3 regions of the Pantoea sp. SGAir0183 genome follow, and region 1 is predicted to be linked to each of the others. Evidence: predicted binding sites of a transcription regulator. Region 1 holds the regulator's gene; each other region holds the start of a gene.
The links. Region 1 encodes LexA, which represses DNA repair genes until DNA is damaged. Its sites were predicted from a motif close to TNCTGTATGTACATACAGNA; they were not measured.
Positions count from the first base shown of each region.

Region 2: dinB (DNA polymerase IV) is a predicted target of LexA. The motif match lies at 2,432-2,451, and genes of this name have one in related genera.
Region 3: dinG (ATP-dependent DNA helicase DinG) is a predicted target of LexA. The motif match lies at 2,826-2,845, and genes of this name have one in related genera.

Region 1 is NZ_CP028053.1:4,157,970-4,163,457, forward strand. Features, by position in the region: gene dinF (MATE family efflux transporter DinF) at 1-1,259, opposite strand, end outside; gene lexA (transcriptional repressor LexA) at 1,369-1,983, opposite strand; gene C1N59_RS19390 (diacylglycerol kinase) at 2,090-2,458, opposite strand; gene plsB (glycerol-3-phosphate 1-O-acyltransferase PlsB) at 2,587-5,013, shown strand; gene ubiA (4-hydroxybenzoate octaprenyltransferase) at 5,116-5,488, opposite strand, start outside.
Region 2 is NZ_CP028053.1:3,401,125-3,406,612, forward strand. Features, by position in the region: gene dinB (DNA polymerase IV) at 1,365-2,420, opposite strand; gene dpaA (peptidoglycan meso-diaminopimelic acid protein amidase) at 2,667-3,407, shown strand; gene C1N59_RS15875 (class II glutamine amidotransferase) at 3,372-4,145, opposite strand; gene lpcA (D-sedoheptulose 7-phosphate isomerase) at 4,199-4,777, opposite strand; gene fadE (acyl-CoA dehydrogenase FadE) at 5,030-5,488, shown strand, end outside.
Region 3 is NZ_CP028053.1:3,020,118-3,025,605, reverse strand. Features, by position in the region: gene C1N59_RS14050 (ABC transporter permease) at 1-540, shown strand, start outside; gene C1N59_RS14045 (MerR family transcriptional regulator) at 713-1,447, opposite strand; gene C1N59_RS14040 (helix-turn-helix domain-containing protein) at 1,595-2,158, shown strand; gene C1N59_RS14035 (GNAT family N-acetyltransferase) at 2,155-2,673, shown strand; gene dinG (ATP-dependent DNA helicase DinG) at 2,871-5,033, shown strand; gene ybiB (DNA-binding protein YbiB) at 5,061-5,488, shown strand, end outside.

The DNA of each region.
Region 1 (5,488 bases):
CGAAGCGCCAGAAAAACGGCTATCGCCAGCCATAGACCGTGATTACCGACAAAAGGCACGGTTAACAGCGTCAGGAAATAGCCCAGTGCGGCAATCGCCATACTGTTGCGCATTTCTCTTCCGCGGGTCGCACCAATAAACATGCCATCCAGCAGATAGCACCAGACGCCAACCAGCGGCATGACAACCTGCCACGGCAGAAAACGGTCAGCCGCCTGTTGAAGTGCGGGAATCGATGTCAGGAGAGCCACGATCTGATAGCCACAAACAGCATAGACCAGGGAGAAAAACAGCGCGACTGACAGTGCCTGACGGCAGGCAGCAATCCATACCAGTTGCAACCTGCTGCCGTCCTTTGCGCCGTGTGCCTCACCAGCAAAGGCTTCGACGGCGTAAGCAAAGCCATCCAGCGCATAGGCGGTAAACGTCATGAACATCAGCAGGATGGCATTTACCGCCACCACATCAGGTCCGATACGCGTTCCCAGCACGGTCAGAGAGGCAAAGCAAAGCTGTAACAGTAAGGTACGCAGCAGGATATCGCGATTCAGGCGAAGCAGGCGGTGGATATCGCCACGCCAGCTATGGACCAGACTGTGCAGCGTGATGCCGCGCAGCGCCAGCACGCGCCAGACCATAAGTGCCCCGACCAGCAACGTCGCATATTCCGCGATAGCCGTCGCGGCTGCAGCCCCGGCTACGCCCCAGTGCAGCCCCAGCACCAGCCAGAGGTCCAGCAGAATATTGATAACGTTGCCCACCACCAGCAGGATGACCGGCGCTCTGGCATACTGTACGCCCAGCAGCCAGCCCAGAATCACCAGGTTAGCCAGCATGGCGGGCGCACTGAGCCAGCGAATATGGATAAACAGCGCAGCCTGCTCAAGCACGGCGGCCTCTCCGCCGATAAAGCGGATTGCTAATGCCGTAACAGGATGACGCAGGGCAATAAACAGGCTGCCGGCCAGTAAGGCAATGATCAGGGGCTGTGCCAATGCGCGCGCCAGCGCCGTTTTATCGCCCGCGCCAAACGCCTGAGCCGTCAGGCCTGTCGTACTCATCCGCAGAAAAAGCAGCAGCATGAAGATGAAACTGGTAACGGTCGTCCCGACCGCAACGCCGCCCAGATAAACCGGGCTGTCGAGATGGCCAATAACGGCTGTATCGACTAAGCCGAGCAGAGGAACGGTGATATTTGACAGGATCATGGGCAGCGCCAGCCGCCACAGTTTTTTATCGGTAGCTGTCAGGAAGCGCATGTAACGTCCGTGCAATGCGCCGCTGGTGTTGCAGATGAACCCACAGCGGCAAAACAGGGGCAGACTGGGTAACGTCAAGGTTGACGTAAAGAGCCAACCTTAAGAAGAGTTACAACCACTCACCGTTACGTACGATGCCAACCGCCAGACCTTCAACCGTCAGCGACTGCGCACGTGTATCGACAATGATAGGCTCAAAATCCGTATTTTCAGGTAACAGATGCACCACTGATCCCTGCTTTTTCCAGCGCTTCACGGTGACTTCGTCATCAATGCGCGCTACCACCACCTGACCATTACGCACTTCCTGCGTTTTATGCACGGCCAGCAGATCGCCATCCATGATGCCAATGTCTTTCATTGACATGCCGCTAACGCGCAGCAGGAAATCGGCAGAGGGCTTGAACATGTCTGGATCCACTTTGTAGTGGGTTTCGATATGTTCCTGGGCCAGCAACGGCTCACCCGCCGCAACGCGCCCAATGAGTGGCAGACCGTCTGAAGGTTCTTCTTCCATTAACAAACGGATACCGCGGGACGCACCAGAGACGATTTCAATCACGCCTTTACGCGACAGCGCTTTCAGATGCTCTTCTGCCGCGTTAGGTGAGCGGAAGCCCAGTTGCGCAGCAATTTCTGCACGCGTAGGCGGCATGCCCGTTTGATTAATGTGGTCGCGAATCAAGTCGTAGACCTGTTGCTGCCTGCTGGTTAATGCTTTCATCCCGCCCCCTGGTTGTTTATACAGTCGCTGTGAGTATATACAGGTATTGGTGAAATGGAAACCAAAAGTCAGGCCAAAATCAGTAATTTGACGGGAGATGGAATGCTTATCGCAAATGCGACCAAAGTAGCGTTCCCCAAACGAACAGGGCCAGTACTATTGCCAGCAAAACAGCGGCCGATCCCATATCTTTGGCTCGGCCGGCAAGAGGATGACGTTCCTGCCCTGTGCGGTCCACCACCGCTTCGATGGCGCTGTTCAGAACTTCAACAATCATCACCAGCATGACCGCGCCAATCATCAGGATGCGCGAAATAGTATCGACATCCAGCCAGCAGGCCAGGATAATTGCCGCCAGTGAAATTACGGCTTCCTGGCGGAAGGCAGCTTCATGCTGCCAGGCGGCGCGAAGACCTTGCCATGAGTAGCCAGCCGCTTTCACAATCCGGGTAATGCCGGTGACATTATTTGTCATGATAAAGGAACTCTTTTCAAAGGATTGACGTCAATACCGGGCAGCGCACAATTGTCGCTGTCACAGATTTTTGCTGCGCGTTCTGATATGCTTGCGCCGCTTTGCTAACAAGAGGCTTCATGTTGTCTATGTCAGGTTGGCGTAAAATTTTTTATAAATTGCTGAACTTACCCCTTTCATTTCTGGTAAAGAGTAAGGCCATTCCGGCTGATCCCGTCTCCGAACATGGGCTGGATCCTACCCGGCCTATTATGTATGTCCTGCCTTATGATTCAAAGGCCGATCTCCTGACTTTACGCGCGCAGTGCATCCGGCACGATCTGCCTGATCCGCTTATTCCGCTGGAGATAGACGGCGCCCTGTTGCCGCGTCATGTCTTTATTAATGACGGTCCGCGTGTGTTCCCCTATTTCGTGCCCAGCCTTGAATCGGTCAAAATCTTCCACGAGTATCTTGATCTGCACCGCAGCAACCCTGAACTTGATGTTCAGATGTTACCGGTTTCAGTCATGTTTGGCCGTGCGCCAGGTCGGGAAGTCCAGGGCGACGATCATCCGCCTCATTTGCGGCTCCTTAACGGCATTCAAAAATTCTTTGCCGTTCTCTGGCATGGCCGCGACAGTTTTGTGCGTTTTTCGCCCACGGTCTCCCTGCGTCGTATGGCGACCGAACACGGTACCGACAAGTCGATTGCGCAGAAGCTGGCTCGCGTAGCGCGCATCCATTTTGCCCGTCAGCGCCTGGCTGCGGTGGGACCGCGCCTGCCGGCTCGCCAGGATTTATTCAATCGCCTGTTGCAGTCGAAGGCGATTGAAAAAGCTGTGGAAGACGAGGCGCGTAGCAAGAAAATCTCCCATGAGAAAGCGCAGCAAAACGCCATTGAAATGATGGAAGAAATTGCGGCCAACTTTTCCTACGAAGCGATTCGTATCACCGACCGCGTGATGGGCTGGCTCTGGAGCCGACTCTATCAGGGGATCAACGTTAACGGCGGTGAGCGGGTACGTCAGCTGGCGCAGGACGGGCATGAAATTGTTTATGTGCCTTGCCACCGCAGCCATATGGACTACCTGCTACTGTCTTATGTGCTGTATCACCAGGGCCTGGTTCCGCCGCATATTGCCGCAGGGATTAACCTGAACTTCTGGCCTGCCGGGCCGATTTTCCGTCGTCTGGGTGCCTTCTTTATTCGTCGTACCTTTAAAGGCAACAAGCTCTATTCAACCGTGTTCCGTGAATACCTTGGCGAGCTCTTTACCCGCGGCTATTCCGTCGAGTATTTCGTGGAAGGTGGACGCTCACGTACCGGCCGACTGCTGGATCCGAAAACCGGCACCCTCTCTATGACGCTGCAGGCCATGCTGCGCGGCGGCACGCGACCTATCACGTTAGTGCCCATTTACATCGGTTATGAACATGTAATGGAAGTGGGTACTTACGCTAAAGAGCTACGCGGTGCGGCAAAAGAGAAAGAAGGCTTTATGCAGATGGTGCGCGGCCTGCGTAAGCTGCGCAACCTGGGCCAGGGTTATGTGAACTTTGGTGAGCCGTTGCCGCTGATCAACTATCTGAACAAGCGCGTACCGGAATGGCGTGAGTCTATCGATCCCATTGAAGCGCAACGTCCGGGCTGGTTAACGCCAACGGCCAATGATATCGCCGCCACCATCATGGTACATATTAATGAAGCCGGTGCCGCGAACGCCATGAACCTGTGCGTAACGGCACTGCTCGCTTCCCGCCAGCGTTCGCTGACCCGTGAACAGCTGATTGAGCAGCTGGAGTGCTATACCCAGTTATTACGTAATGTGCCCTACTCGCCGGATGCCACTTTGCCTGACATGTCTGCGGAAGCGTTGCTGGATCACGCGCTGAGTATGAACAAGTTTGAGAGTGAGAAGGACAGCATTGGCGACATCATTATTCTGCCGCGCGAGCAGGCGGTACTGATGACCTATTACCGGAATAACATCCACCATATGTTGGTGATGCCCTCTCTGATTGCGGCCATCATCCAGCAGCACCGTAACCTGAGCGAAGCCGAACTGCTGCGCCAGGTCAGCCTGATTTACCCCATGCTGAAGAGCGAGCTGTTCCTGCGCTGGGGCAACGACCAGCTGCCGCAGTTGCTGGCTGACTTATGCCAGGAGCTGGCGCGCCAGGGACTGATTACCGTTGAGGCAGGTCTGCTGTCGTTCAATACGGCACGTTACCGTACGCTGCAGCTGCTGGCTGCCGGTGTACGTGAAACGCTGCAACGTTACGCCATCACCTTCTCGATTCTCAGCGCCAAACCCACCATCAACCGCGGCACGCTGGAAAAAGAGAGCCGCACGCTGGCCCAGCGCCTGAGCGTACTGCATGGCATCAATGCGCCTGAGTTTTTCGATAAAGCGGTGTTCTCTACACTGGTACTGACCCTGCGCGATGAAGGCTATATCAGCGACAGTGGCGATGCGGATGTGGCGCAGACGCTGGCGACCTGGCACATTCTGGCAGAACTGGTCACCAGCGATGTCCGTATGACCATCGAGAGCGCCGTTGCACACAGCTAACGTGCTGGCATGACAAAAAAAGGCGACCTGACTGGTCGCCTTTTTTATTGCTTACTGAACCTCACACTGTGCATCGCACTGGCGCTACGTTCGGTGCCTGCCCTACAACAGGTTTGAGAACGGCGGAGTATTCATTAACACGCCGAGAAACAGCACCAGCCCTACATAATTGTTATTCAGAAACGCCTGGAAACAGGCCTGACGCGCGCGCTTTGCGATCAGTTTTTGCTGATAAACAAATAAACCGCCCGCCAGTAACAGCGTCCAGTAAAACGCCCCATTCAGATGCAGCCGTGTCCCTACCAGCGCCATCAGCCCCAGCGTCGCCAGTTGCAGCAGGCCGATAATCAATTTGTCGTACTGGCCAAACAGAATGGCTGTGGACTTCACGCCAATCTTCAGGTCGTCCTCGCGATCCACCATGGCATATTGCGTATCGTAGGCCACCGTCCAGCAAATGTTGGCGAGAAATACC
Region 2 (5,488 bases), 760 kb from region 1:
GGGTGGGAAGGCCGCCCAACTCCCCCGCTTTGAGATTTCCGCCTGCTCAGGCGTTTTTATTGCTTTGGATACCGATAATTGATGCTTGTGCGAGAAGTCTTTTCAGGCACTGAGAAGGGTTGAGCCTCTGACAGCTTATGAAACGCTGAGAGGGTTTCGCTCGCCAGACGGCCTGGAGTTTCAGCCTGCCCGGTGCGGGCGACCGACAAGGGGCCGCCAGCCGCCGCTTCACTATCTCTGTGTTAAAGCCACTTCCGGTGTCGCTGTAGGTGACCGGAAAGTCCTACAGTCTGCTGGTTTTGAATCAATGCATGTTTATAAAAAACTTTTTTTGAATCCCACTGCACACATTCACTACAGACAACACCCGCTTTTAAAAGAAACCAGGACTGACAGGCGGGGGGTTTTCTGCCGACATCCGGCGCGCTGAGGAGGGAACGGAGGCCAGGACGGAGCGGCAGGGATGCCGCGCAGAGGACGGCTGCGCCAGGGACGGCGCATCCGGACGGTCCGTCAGGCCGCAGTGAGAGACGAAGGAACAGCGACGGCTGCCGGCCGCCGGGATTGTTAAGGGGCTGGCGCGAGCCCCTTAACCCGGCCGCCAGCACGGACAGGCTGAAACTGCCATCGCCTGGCGGGCGGAAAACTCCTGGTGCACGACCGTAATCACCCCCGCCCCTTGGGCAAACAGACAAATCCTCAGACAACACCACATCAGTAACACGATCACACAGGCAGAGGTTTCCTGGCGGCATCCGGCGCGCTAAAGAAAGAGCGGCCGCCGGGATTGTTAAGGGGCTGACGCGAGCCCCTTAACCCGGCCGCCTGCACGGACAGGCTGAAACTCCCTGTCGCCTGGCGGGCGGAAAACTCCCGGTGTACGACCGTAATCACCCCCGCCCCTTGGGCAAACAGACAAATCCTCAGACAACACCACATCAGTAACACAATCCCACAGGCAGGGGTTTCCTGCCGACATCCGGCGCGCTGAGGAGGGAACGGAGGCCAGGACGGAGCGGCAGGGATGCCGCGACGAGGACGGCTGCGCCAGGGAGGGCGCATCCGGACGGTCCGTCAGGCCGCAGTGAGTGACGAAGGAACAGCGACGGCTGACGGCCGCCGGGATTGTTAAGGGGCTGGCGCAAGCCCCTTAACCCGGCCGCCTGCACGGACTGGCTGAAACTCCCTGTCGCCTGGCGGGCGGAAAACTCCCGGTGTACGACAGTAATCACCCCCGCCCCTTGGGCAAACAGACAAATCCTCAGATAACACCACACCAAATCAGTAACACGATCCCACAGGCAGGGGTTTCATGGAGCCGGAGCACAACCGTAATCCCCCCACTCAACACGAAAGCGCCCCCTCTATAATCCCAGCAGCAACTGTCTCTCCAGCTGCGGATCCACCAGCGTCACATGCAACCCCACCAGCCGGACGCCACGTCCGGCGCGGCGCTCGTCCCAGGTCTTACGGGCCACGGCAATCATGTCCTCTTTATTGAGCACGGGCCAGACATGTTCCTGAGTGGTCTGCTGGAAATCACTAAACTTCAGCTTCACGCCCTGGCGCGCAATGTGCTTATCGGGTCGAATCTGCGTCAGGCGACGATCAAGCTCGGCATAGAGGTAATCAATAATTTCCAGACAGCGCTCCCAACTGTCGATATCGTCAGCCAGCGTCCGCTCAACACCCAGCGATTTTCGTTCGCGTTCAACCACCACGCCCCGTTCGTCAATGCCGTGACTGCGCTCCCATAACACTCTGCCGAACTTGCCAAAACGCTTAAGCAGCAGCGCCAAATCGGCTTTTTGCACGTCCGCGCAGGTGTGCAGACCCAGCTCTTCGAGCTTTTTTGCTGAAACTTTTCCTACACCGGGAATTTTTGCCAGCGGTAAGGCCAGCAAGAAATCGGACATCTGGGCCGGTGTAATCACATACTGACCATCAGGCTTGTTTAAATCGGAGGCGATCTTGGCAAGGAATTTTATGGGCGCGATGCCCGCAGAGGCAGTGAGCTGCGTTTCGCGAAAAATGGTGGCGCGGATGTCCTGCGCGATAAGCGTGGCCGATCCCTGACAGTGCTGGCTGTCGGTAACATCCAGATAGGCTTCGTCCAGTGAGAGTGGCTCAATGAGCGAGGTATAACGCGAAAAGATGGCACGGATCTGACTGGAGGCTTCTTTATAGACGTCATACCGTCCGGGCAGTAGACGCAGATGCGGACAAAGCTTTAAGGCCATACCGGTCGGCATCGCGCTGCGTACGCCATATTTGCGGGCCGGATAATTAGCGGTACTGATAACGCCACGTCGATCGCGGCTGCCGCCGATGGCCATGGGAATATCGCGTAATGAGGGATCGTCACGCATTTCCACCGCCGCAAAAAAGCAGTCCATATCAACATGAATGATCTTACGCATCGCCCCTCCAGCACTGGATAAGTATACAGTTCGGAAAGGCTTGTGCAATATTTCTTGCAATAACAGACAAAGTTTACAAATTTTTGGCGTCATTCCGCCAAAGAAATGGACATTTTGCGCGGTGCTGTATTGCTAAAAAAACAGACAATGTTTAATGTTGCGCTGCGGTAGCGGAAAGTTCCGATAATGCAAACAGAGGCGCACATAACGCGCCATTGTTCTTCTTCACTTCAAGGTATACACAGCATGGGCAAAATCGCACTTCTGTTTGCGATGCTTTTACTGCCAGCCCTCAGCATGGCAATGACTCCCGAGCCGGTTCAGCAACTGGCCCCTGTGAGTAAAGAGTTAAAGAAACAGCTAATCGGCACGCCGGTTTATATTCAGATCTTTAAGGAAGAGCGGACACTTGAGCTGTACGGCAAGATTGGTAACGAATACCGCTTGCTGGATACTTACCGCATCTGCAATTTTTCGGGCGGTCTGGGTCCAAAACGCCGTGAAGGCGATTTTAAAAGCCCGGAAGGTTTCTACAGCGTAAAACTGAATCAGCTTAAACCGGACAGCCGTTTCTATCGCGCGATTAATATTGGCTTTCCGAATCAATACGACCGTGACCAGGGCTACAGCGGCAACTACCTGATGATTCACGGCGACTGTAAGTCGATTGGCTGCTATGCCATGACCAATGCCTATATGGATCAGATTTTCACGTATGTGAACGCGGCATTGCGTAATGGTCAGCAGGAAGTGAATATTGCAATTTATCCGTTCCGCATGACGGACAGCAACATGCAGCGCCATCGTTATTCGACCTACGCGGATTTCTGGAAGCAGCTTCAGCCGGGTTATGTCTACTTTGCGAAGTATCATCAACCGCCGACAGTCAATGTCGCCAGCGGCAGATATGTGATGAACAGCAGCCCGGTCATCACCCAACCCGAAGCGGCATCACAGTCGTTCCTGGCGCTCTCCAAGGTAAAATAAGGCCCACTCGCCTGGCACGATCCGGTGCCAGGTTTCATTCCCCGTCAGCGGCTGTGTGGCAATGACCGTGACCACGTCGTTCGCCCCGGTATGTTTCTGGAAATCAATTTCCACATCCTGATCGAGCAACTGCGCCCGGCCAAAAGGGGCACGGCGAGTGATCCAGAACAGATTGGTCGAGCAGAAGGCCATCAGATAGCGCCCGTCCGACAGCAACATGTTGAACACGCCCTTTTGCCGCAGCTCGCTCGCCAGCTCGCCGATGTAGCGGAAGACCGCAGGCCAGTTTCCCGGCGTGCGCGGATAGCGCGTGGCCAGCTTATGCAGAATCCAGCAAAAGGCCTTTTCGCTGTCGGTTTCGCCTACCGGCCGAAACGTGCCGGTTTCCAGTTGCCGGTAACCTTTCAGTTGTCCGTTGTGGGCATAGGTCCAGTTGCGTCCCCATAACTCCCGGGTAAAGGGGTGCGTATTTTCCAGCGAAACCGGGCCGCGATTCGCCTGGCGAATGTGCGCCACGACGGAGTGGGATTTGATGGGATATTCCTGCACCAGGCGCGCAATGGGGGAATTAAAACTCGGCAAGGGATCTTTAAAGGTGCGGCACCCTTTATCTTCATAAAACGTAATGCCCCAGCCGTCTTTATGCGGCCCTGTTCCGCCGCCGCGCTGCACCAGTCCGGTGAAACTAAAACAAATATCGGTGGGAACGTTAGCGCTCATCCCGAGCAATTCGCACATAGCAACCGCCTTAGAGTAAAAGCCTCCTGTCGGTCAGGAGGCGACACACGCTGTTACCTGACCATCTCTTTTTCAATCAGCAGCATCAGGATATGAATCACTTTGATGTGGATCTCCTGAATACGGTCAGCATAACCGAAATGGGGCACACGAATTTCAATGTCCGCGCTGCCGGCCATTTTACCGCCATCTTTACCGGTCAGCGTGATCACTTTCATCCCCTGGGCGCGCGCCGCTTCAACGGCTTTGATGATATTAGCCGAGTTACCTGAGGTTGAAATCCCCAGCAACACGTCGCCCGGGCGCCCTACCGCTTCTACATAACGGGAAAAGACATGGTCATAACCAAAATCATTACTCACACAGGAAAGGTGGCTGACGTCTGAAATGGCAATCGCCGGGTAGCCCGGACGATTTTCACGGTAACGGCCCGTCAGTTCCTCCGCAAAATGCATCGCATCACAGTGTGATCCGCCGTTGCCACAGGAGAGCACTTTGCCGCCCGCTTTGAAGCTGTCCGCCAACATCACCGCTGCACGCTGGATGGTATGAATGTTCGCGTCGTCACTCAGAAAGTTATTCAACGTTTCTGCAGCTTCGTTGAGCTCTGAACGAATAATGTCCTGATACATAGACTTGTCCTTTGTAGGAGAGAGTAATCGCAGCAAGTTTAACGGAATGGCTAACGCACGCATAGCATCACGCCGCCGGATCCTTTTCGCGCCGCGCTTTTTCGCGACCACAGCCTGGGCGTTGCTCGCGCTTTCGCTGATTTTGTGAGTCAGGTTGTAATTGCGATGTAAACAAATTGATAAATGCCCTCATCTGAATTACACCTTCATCATAACAGGTCAGACCTCTTACTACTTACGGAGCACTTCATTATGATGGTTGTCTCGATTCTTGCGACAGTGCTGCTGACTGGCGCACTGTTCTATCACCGCATCTCGCTGCTGCTCAGCAGCGTCATCCTGTTGCTGTGGACCGCAGCAATGGCGGTGGTCCATCTCTGGACGCCGTGGCTGCTTGTGCCGCTGGCGATTATCCTGTTACCGCTGAATCTCACCAGCCTGCGCCGCAGCCTGTTTTCCAAACCAATGCTGCACCGCTTTCAGCAGGTGATGCCGCCGATGTCTCGTACGGAAAAAGAGGCGATCGATGCGGGCACTACCTGGTGGGAAGGCGACCTGTTTCAGGGCAAACCCGACTGGCAGAAACTGCATAACTACCCGCAACCGCGACTGACGCCGGAAGAACAGGCGTTTCTTGACGGGCCGGTAGAAGAAGCCTGTCGTCTGGCAAATGATTTCCAGATTACCCATGAACTGGCCGATATGCCGCCA
Region 3 (5,488 bases), 1.1 Mb from region 1:
ACCGTTATCGGCGTCGGCTGTGGCGTGCTGGCGACGCGTCGCAGTGGCCGCGCTTTCCGCCCTCTGCTGGAAACCATTGCGGCAGCCGGTCAGACCATCCCGCCTGTGGCCGTGCTGGCCATTGCGATACCGGTGATGGGATTTGGCGCCTGGCCCGCGATCGTGGCATTGTTGCTCTATGGTTTGCTGCCCATCCTTCAGGGCACCTTAGCAGGGCTGGACAACGTGCCTGCCAGCAGCCGGGAGATTGCCGTAGGGGTGGGAATGAGCCGTTGGCAGCGCTTATGGCAGGTGGAGCTCGCCCTGGCCGCGCCGGTGATTATTGCGGGAATGCGCACGTCGGTGATTATCAATATCGGTACGGCAGCCATCGCCTCTACCGTAGGGGCAAAAAGCCTGGGATCGCCCATCATTATTGGATTAAGCGGCTTTAATACCGCCTATGTGCTGCAGGGCGCTTTACTGGTCGCACTGTTGGCGATTGTCTGCGATCGCCTGTTTGAACGGCTACAGCGCAGATTTAGCGTGAATGGACGATGAGCGAATAGCCAACCAGCATCAGCCCACTGGTTCCGCCAAGCGCCAGAATAGCAAACAGCGTGGCGAAAAAGGTTTTTTTCCAGTTCATAAATAACCTGAAGGTGTTGATGGGAAGGCGGGGATGATAGCGCGCGCAAGGCAGCCGTCATAGTGCCGAGCGTGCGTTTTTGTGTCAGTGAGCCTCATGCAAAAGCACAGAGAATCCCTGCTCCTGCCAGTGCGACAGTTGTTCCTGCTGACGACGCGTCAGTTTTTTCCCCGTAAAAACAAACATATTCAGCCCGGGAAACAGCTCCGGTCGCGGAACATCCAGCGGTTCTGACAGCACATCAATCCGCCAGCCATGCTGGGATAACCGCCAGCCTTCCAGCCAGATGCGGGTTCGATCCTCAATGCCCCAGCCAATGATCAGCGCTTCCTTGCCTGCCTTTTTGCGATTACTGGCAAGACAGAACGCCACATAGTCGATCAGAATGCCGTCCAGCAGGCTGCACATCGTGCGGGCCGTATTCTGATCAAGGCTGAGTTTTTGCCTTACGGGCATAAAAACATGATCGATCAACGAATCGACTGCATATTCGCGACCAATTAAGGCGATTTTATTGCGTAGCTTTGCCGGTCTTACATGGCGCAGTATGCTGATAAGCTCGTCCTGCATGGCCGTCCAGCCATCATGCGTATCAACATCGCCGCCTTCCAGTAGGGCTTTTACCTTGCCTACCGGGACTCCACTCTCAATCCAGCGCATAATTTCCTGGATGCGCTGAACATCTTCTTCATCGAACTGTCGATGACCGCCTTCAGTACGTTGTGGTTTCAATAATCCATAACGTCGTTGCCAGGCGCGTAAGGTAACCGGATTTATGCCACAGCGCTCGGCGACGTCGCCGATACTGTATAAGGTCATATTTACCTCTTTCACTGACCTGAATGAAACCACCATAGCGAAGCCTGTTAAGTTGTACAACCAATTTTTAAATGTACAACTTGACGGCTGCGCTTAAATGGTGTCCTATCTCATTTATGAGAATTAAATTTCATAATAGAGATAAAAATGGCTGCTGATAATACTGAACAACGCCTCGCGGCTCGCCTGGCAGAACTGCGCATAAAACAGGGCTGGTCACTGGATGAGTTATCCACCGCAACAGGCATTAGCCGGGCAACATTATCGCGTATTGAGCGCGCTGAAACCAGTCCAACGGCTGCTCTCCTGAACCGCTTATGCGTCGCTTACAGTTTAACAATGTCACGCCTGTTGAGCGAAGTTGAAGAAGGTAACGATCTGCTGATTCCGCGCGATCGCCAACCGGTCTGGCAGGACGAAGCCAGCGGTTTTATTCGCCGTAACGTATCGCCGCCTGCGGCCACCTTCCGATGTGAGCTTATTGAGGGAACGCTGCGACCGGGTGCCCGTATTGATTATAATGCGCCGCCCGTGCAGGGCATGGAGCAGCATATCTGGCTGCGACAAGGGCAACTGACGGTAACGATGGGCGCGCAGAGCTGGACACTCGGTCCGGGCGACAGCCTGCGTTTCCATCTTACGGGCGCATCCGGCTTTCAGGCGCATCTGACTGAAGGTGCGCGTTACCTGCTGGTGGTATGTAAACCATGACACTCTATGAACCACTCAGCGCCGGTGCGGCGCACCAGGCGTTAAGCGAGCTGGTCGAGGTTTTACAGGCCTGTGTCGCCGACGGGGCCAGCGTCGGGTTTATCGATCCCGATGACCGGGCGGCCATTCATCAGTTCTGGCAACGTCAGCTTGCCGGACTGGAACAGGGCCAAAGTGAGCTGCTGGTCGCCCGTCAGCATGGCACGGTTGTCGCGACGGTTATGCTGAACGCGAGCGCAATGCCGAATGGCCGACACCGGGCCGAGATCAGTAAATTATTAGTGCATCCCCGCGCGCGGCGGCAGGGCATTGCACGCCAGTTAATGCAGCAGGCAGAGCAGCGGGCACGCCAGCAGGGGAAACGCTTACTGGTGCTGGACACGCGGCGTGGCGATGTCGCCAGCGAGCTTTACCTGGCGCTGAACTGGCAGGTGGCCGGATTTATTCCTCTCTATGCGGAATCCATTCACGGTGAGATGGACGCGACCACGGTGATGTTTAAGCTGCTGACGTAGCGGATGTGCTGCGAGAGTGCGCCGGGTCAACGGGATCGGCAATCAAACATGCACTGCGCCGCTCGGTTTGTCCGGTGCTCAGCCCGCTCGCCTCGCCGCCCGTTTCTGAAGCGGGCACGAAAAAACAGACCTGAAAGCTGACGACACCGCAATACTGTGTAAAAATACAGGCCAATGAGTAACACGGTAATCTGAACATGGCCCTGACAGCAGCAATAAAAAGCCAGATAGCACAGTGGTACAAAGCGCTGCAGCAACAGGTGCCCGATTTTATTCCTCGCCCGGCCCAGCGTCAGATGATTGCTGAGGTGGCAAAATGCCTGTCGGGTGATGACGGTCGTCACCTGGCCGTGGAAGCGCCCACGGGCGTGGGCAAAACCCTTTCTTATCTGATCCCCGGTATCGCCGTCAGCCGTGCCGAAGAGAAACGGCTGGTGATCAGCACGGCCAACGTGGCCTTGCAGGATCAAATCTTCAGCAAAGACTTGCCGTTGCTGAAAAAAATCATTCCGGATTTAACCTTTACAGCGGCCTTTGGGCGGGGACGTTACGTCTGCCCGCGTAACCTGGCTGCGCTGGTGGCGGATGATCATCAGCAGGCTGATTTGCTGTTCTACCTGGATGATGACGCGGTCAGCAGCACCAAAGACGAGCAGATCCTGTGCGGACGGCTGCAAAAGTCACTCGATCGCCATCAGTGGGATGGCCTGCGCGATCACAGCGATGAAAACGTCAGCGACAGCCTGTGGCAGCGCCTGTCGACGGATAAAGCCAGTTGTCTGGGCGTGCATTGTCGCTGGTATCGGGAGTGTCCGTTTTTTATCGCGCGACGTGAGATCGAGCAGGTCGATGTGGTGGTCGCCAACCACGCGCTGGTGATGGCGGCAATGGAAAATGAATCGGTATTGCCGCCCGCCAAAAACCTGATGCTGGTGGTGGATGAAGGCCACCATCTGCCCGACGTGGCGCGGGATGCGCTGGAGATGAGCGCGGATATTACGCCGGGCTGGACCAGCCTGCAGCTCGATCTGTTTGTCAAACTGGTCGAGGCGATAATGAGCCAGATGCGGCCCAAGTCGCCGCCTCCGCTGGCCAGTTCTAAACGCCTGAAAGCGCACTGTGATGAACTGCGCGAGTTACTGACCGTGATAAGCGATGCATTGAGCCCGCTGTTACCCGCGCATAATCAGCCCGGCGAGTTTCGCTTTGTACTGGGCGCGTTGCCTGAGGATGTGCTGGCGCTGTGCGCGCGTCTGTTTAAGCTGAGCGATGCGCTGCGCGGGCTGGCGGAGGGACTGATCAACGCGCTGAGTGAACAAACCGGCAGCGTTGATCTGGTCCGTCTGCATCGCAATTTATTGCAGCTTAACCGCCACTTTGGCTGGTTTGAATCGGTCAGCAAACTGTGGCGGCTGGCCGCGATGGAGAAAGCCTCTGGTGCACCCGTCTCCAAATGGATTACCCGCGAGCTGCGTGAGGGACAGGCACATCTCTTGTTTCACTGCGCAGGCATTCGCGTCTGCGATCAACTGGAAAAAATGCTGTGGCGGAAAATCCCGCATGTGGTGGTGACCTCTGCGACACTGCGCTCATTAAACAGTTTTACCCGCCTGCAGGAGATGTCCGGGCTGAATGAAAAGGCCGGGGACCGCTTCGTGGCGCTGGACTCGCCGTTCAGCCACGTCGACCAGGGTAAGCTCGTTATCCCGCAGATGCGCTACGAGCCGCTGATGGCGAATGAAGCAGCCCATATCGCCGAGATGGCGGCCTTTTTTCGCCAGCAAATGCAGACCGATAAACACAAAGGCATTCTGGTCCTCTTTGCCAGCGGTCGGGCCATGCAGCAATTTGTCGAGGCGTTGCCCGAGTTGCGCCTGATGATGCTGGTGCAGGGCGATCAACCGCGTAGCCGGCTGATCGCCCTGCACCGTAAGCGGATAGAACAGGGCGAAACCAGCATTCTGATTGGTTTGCAGTCCTTTGCCGAGGGGCTGGATTTAAAAGGCGAGCTGCTCAGCCAGGTGCACATTCATAAAATCGCTTTCCCGCCCATAGACAGTCCGGTAATTTTAACCGAGGGAGAGTGGCTAAAAAGTCTCAAACGCTATCCGTTTGAAGTGCAAAGCCTGCCCAGCGCCTCCTTTACGTTAATTCAGCAGGTCGGGCGCTTAATTCGCAGCCACCAGTGCTATGGCGAAATCGTGATTTACGATCGCCGTCTGCTGAGCAAAGCTTACGGTGCCCGGCTGTTAGCCGCGTTGCCCGTGTTCGCCATTGAACAACCGGTGACGCCTGAGCCTGAAGCCCTGAAGGCCCGATCCAAACCTGGCGCGCGCAAACCGCGTGCGACGCGGCGTTAAGTCGGTACCACTGAACGGAAACGAGTGATGGAACTGAATAAAATTATCAAAGAAGTCGGGCGTGGTAAGAACCATGCACGTGATATTGATTTCGACAGTGCCGTTGCACTTTACGGCGCTATGCTGGACGGCAGCGTACCGGATCTTGAAATGGGCAGTATTTTAATTGCCCTGCGTATCAAGGGCGAGGGCGAGGCGGAGATGCGCGGATTTTATCAGGCGATGCAGGCGCGTATGCTGCGCCTGCAGGCACCCGCAGGCCGTCCGATGCCCGTGGTCATTCCCAGCTATAACGGTGCGCGTCGTCAGGGCAATCTGACGCCCCTGCTGGCGCTGGTGCTGAACCGGCTGGGTTTGCCGGTGCTGGTTCACGGCGTCAGTGACGATGCGACGCGCATCACCAGCGAAGCGGTGTTTGCGGCGCTGGGCATCATGCCGGTCACCACTGCAGAGCA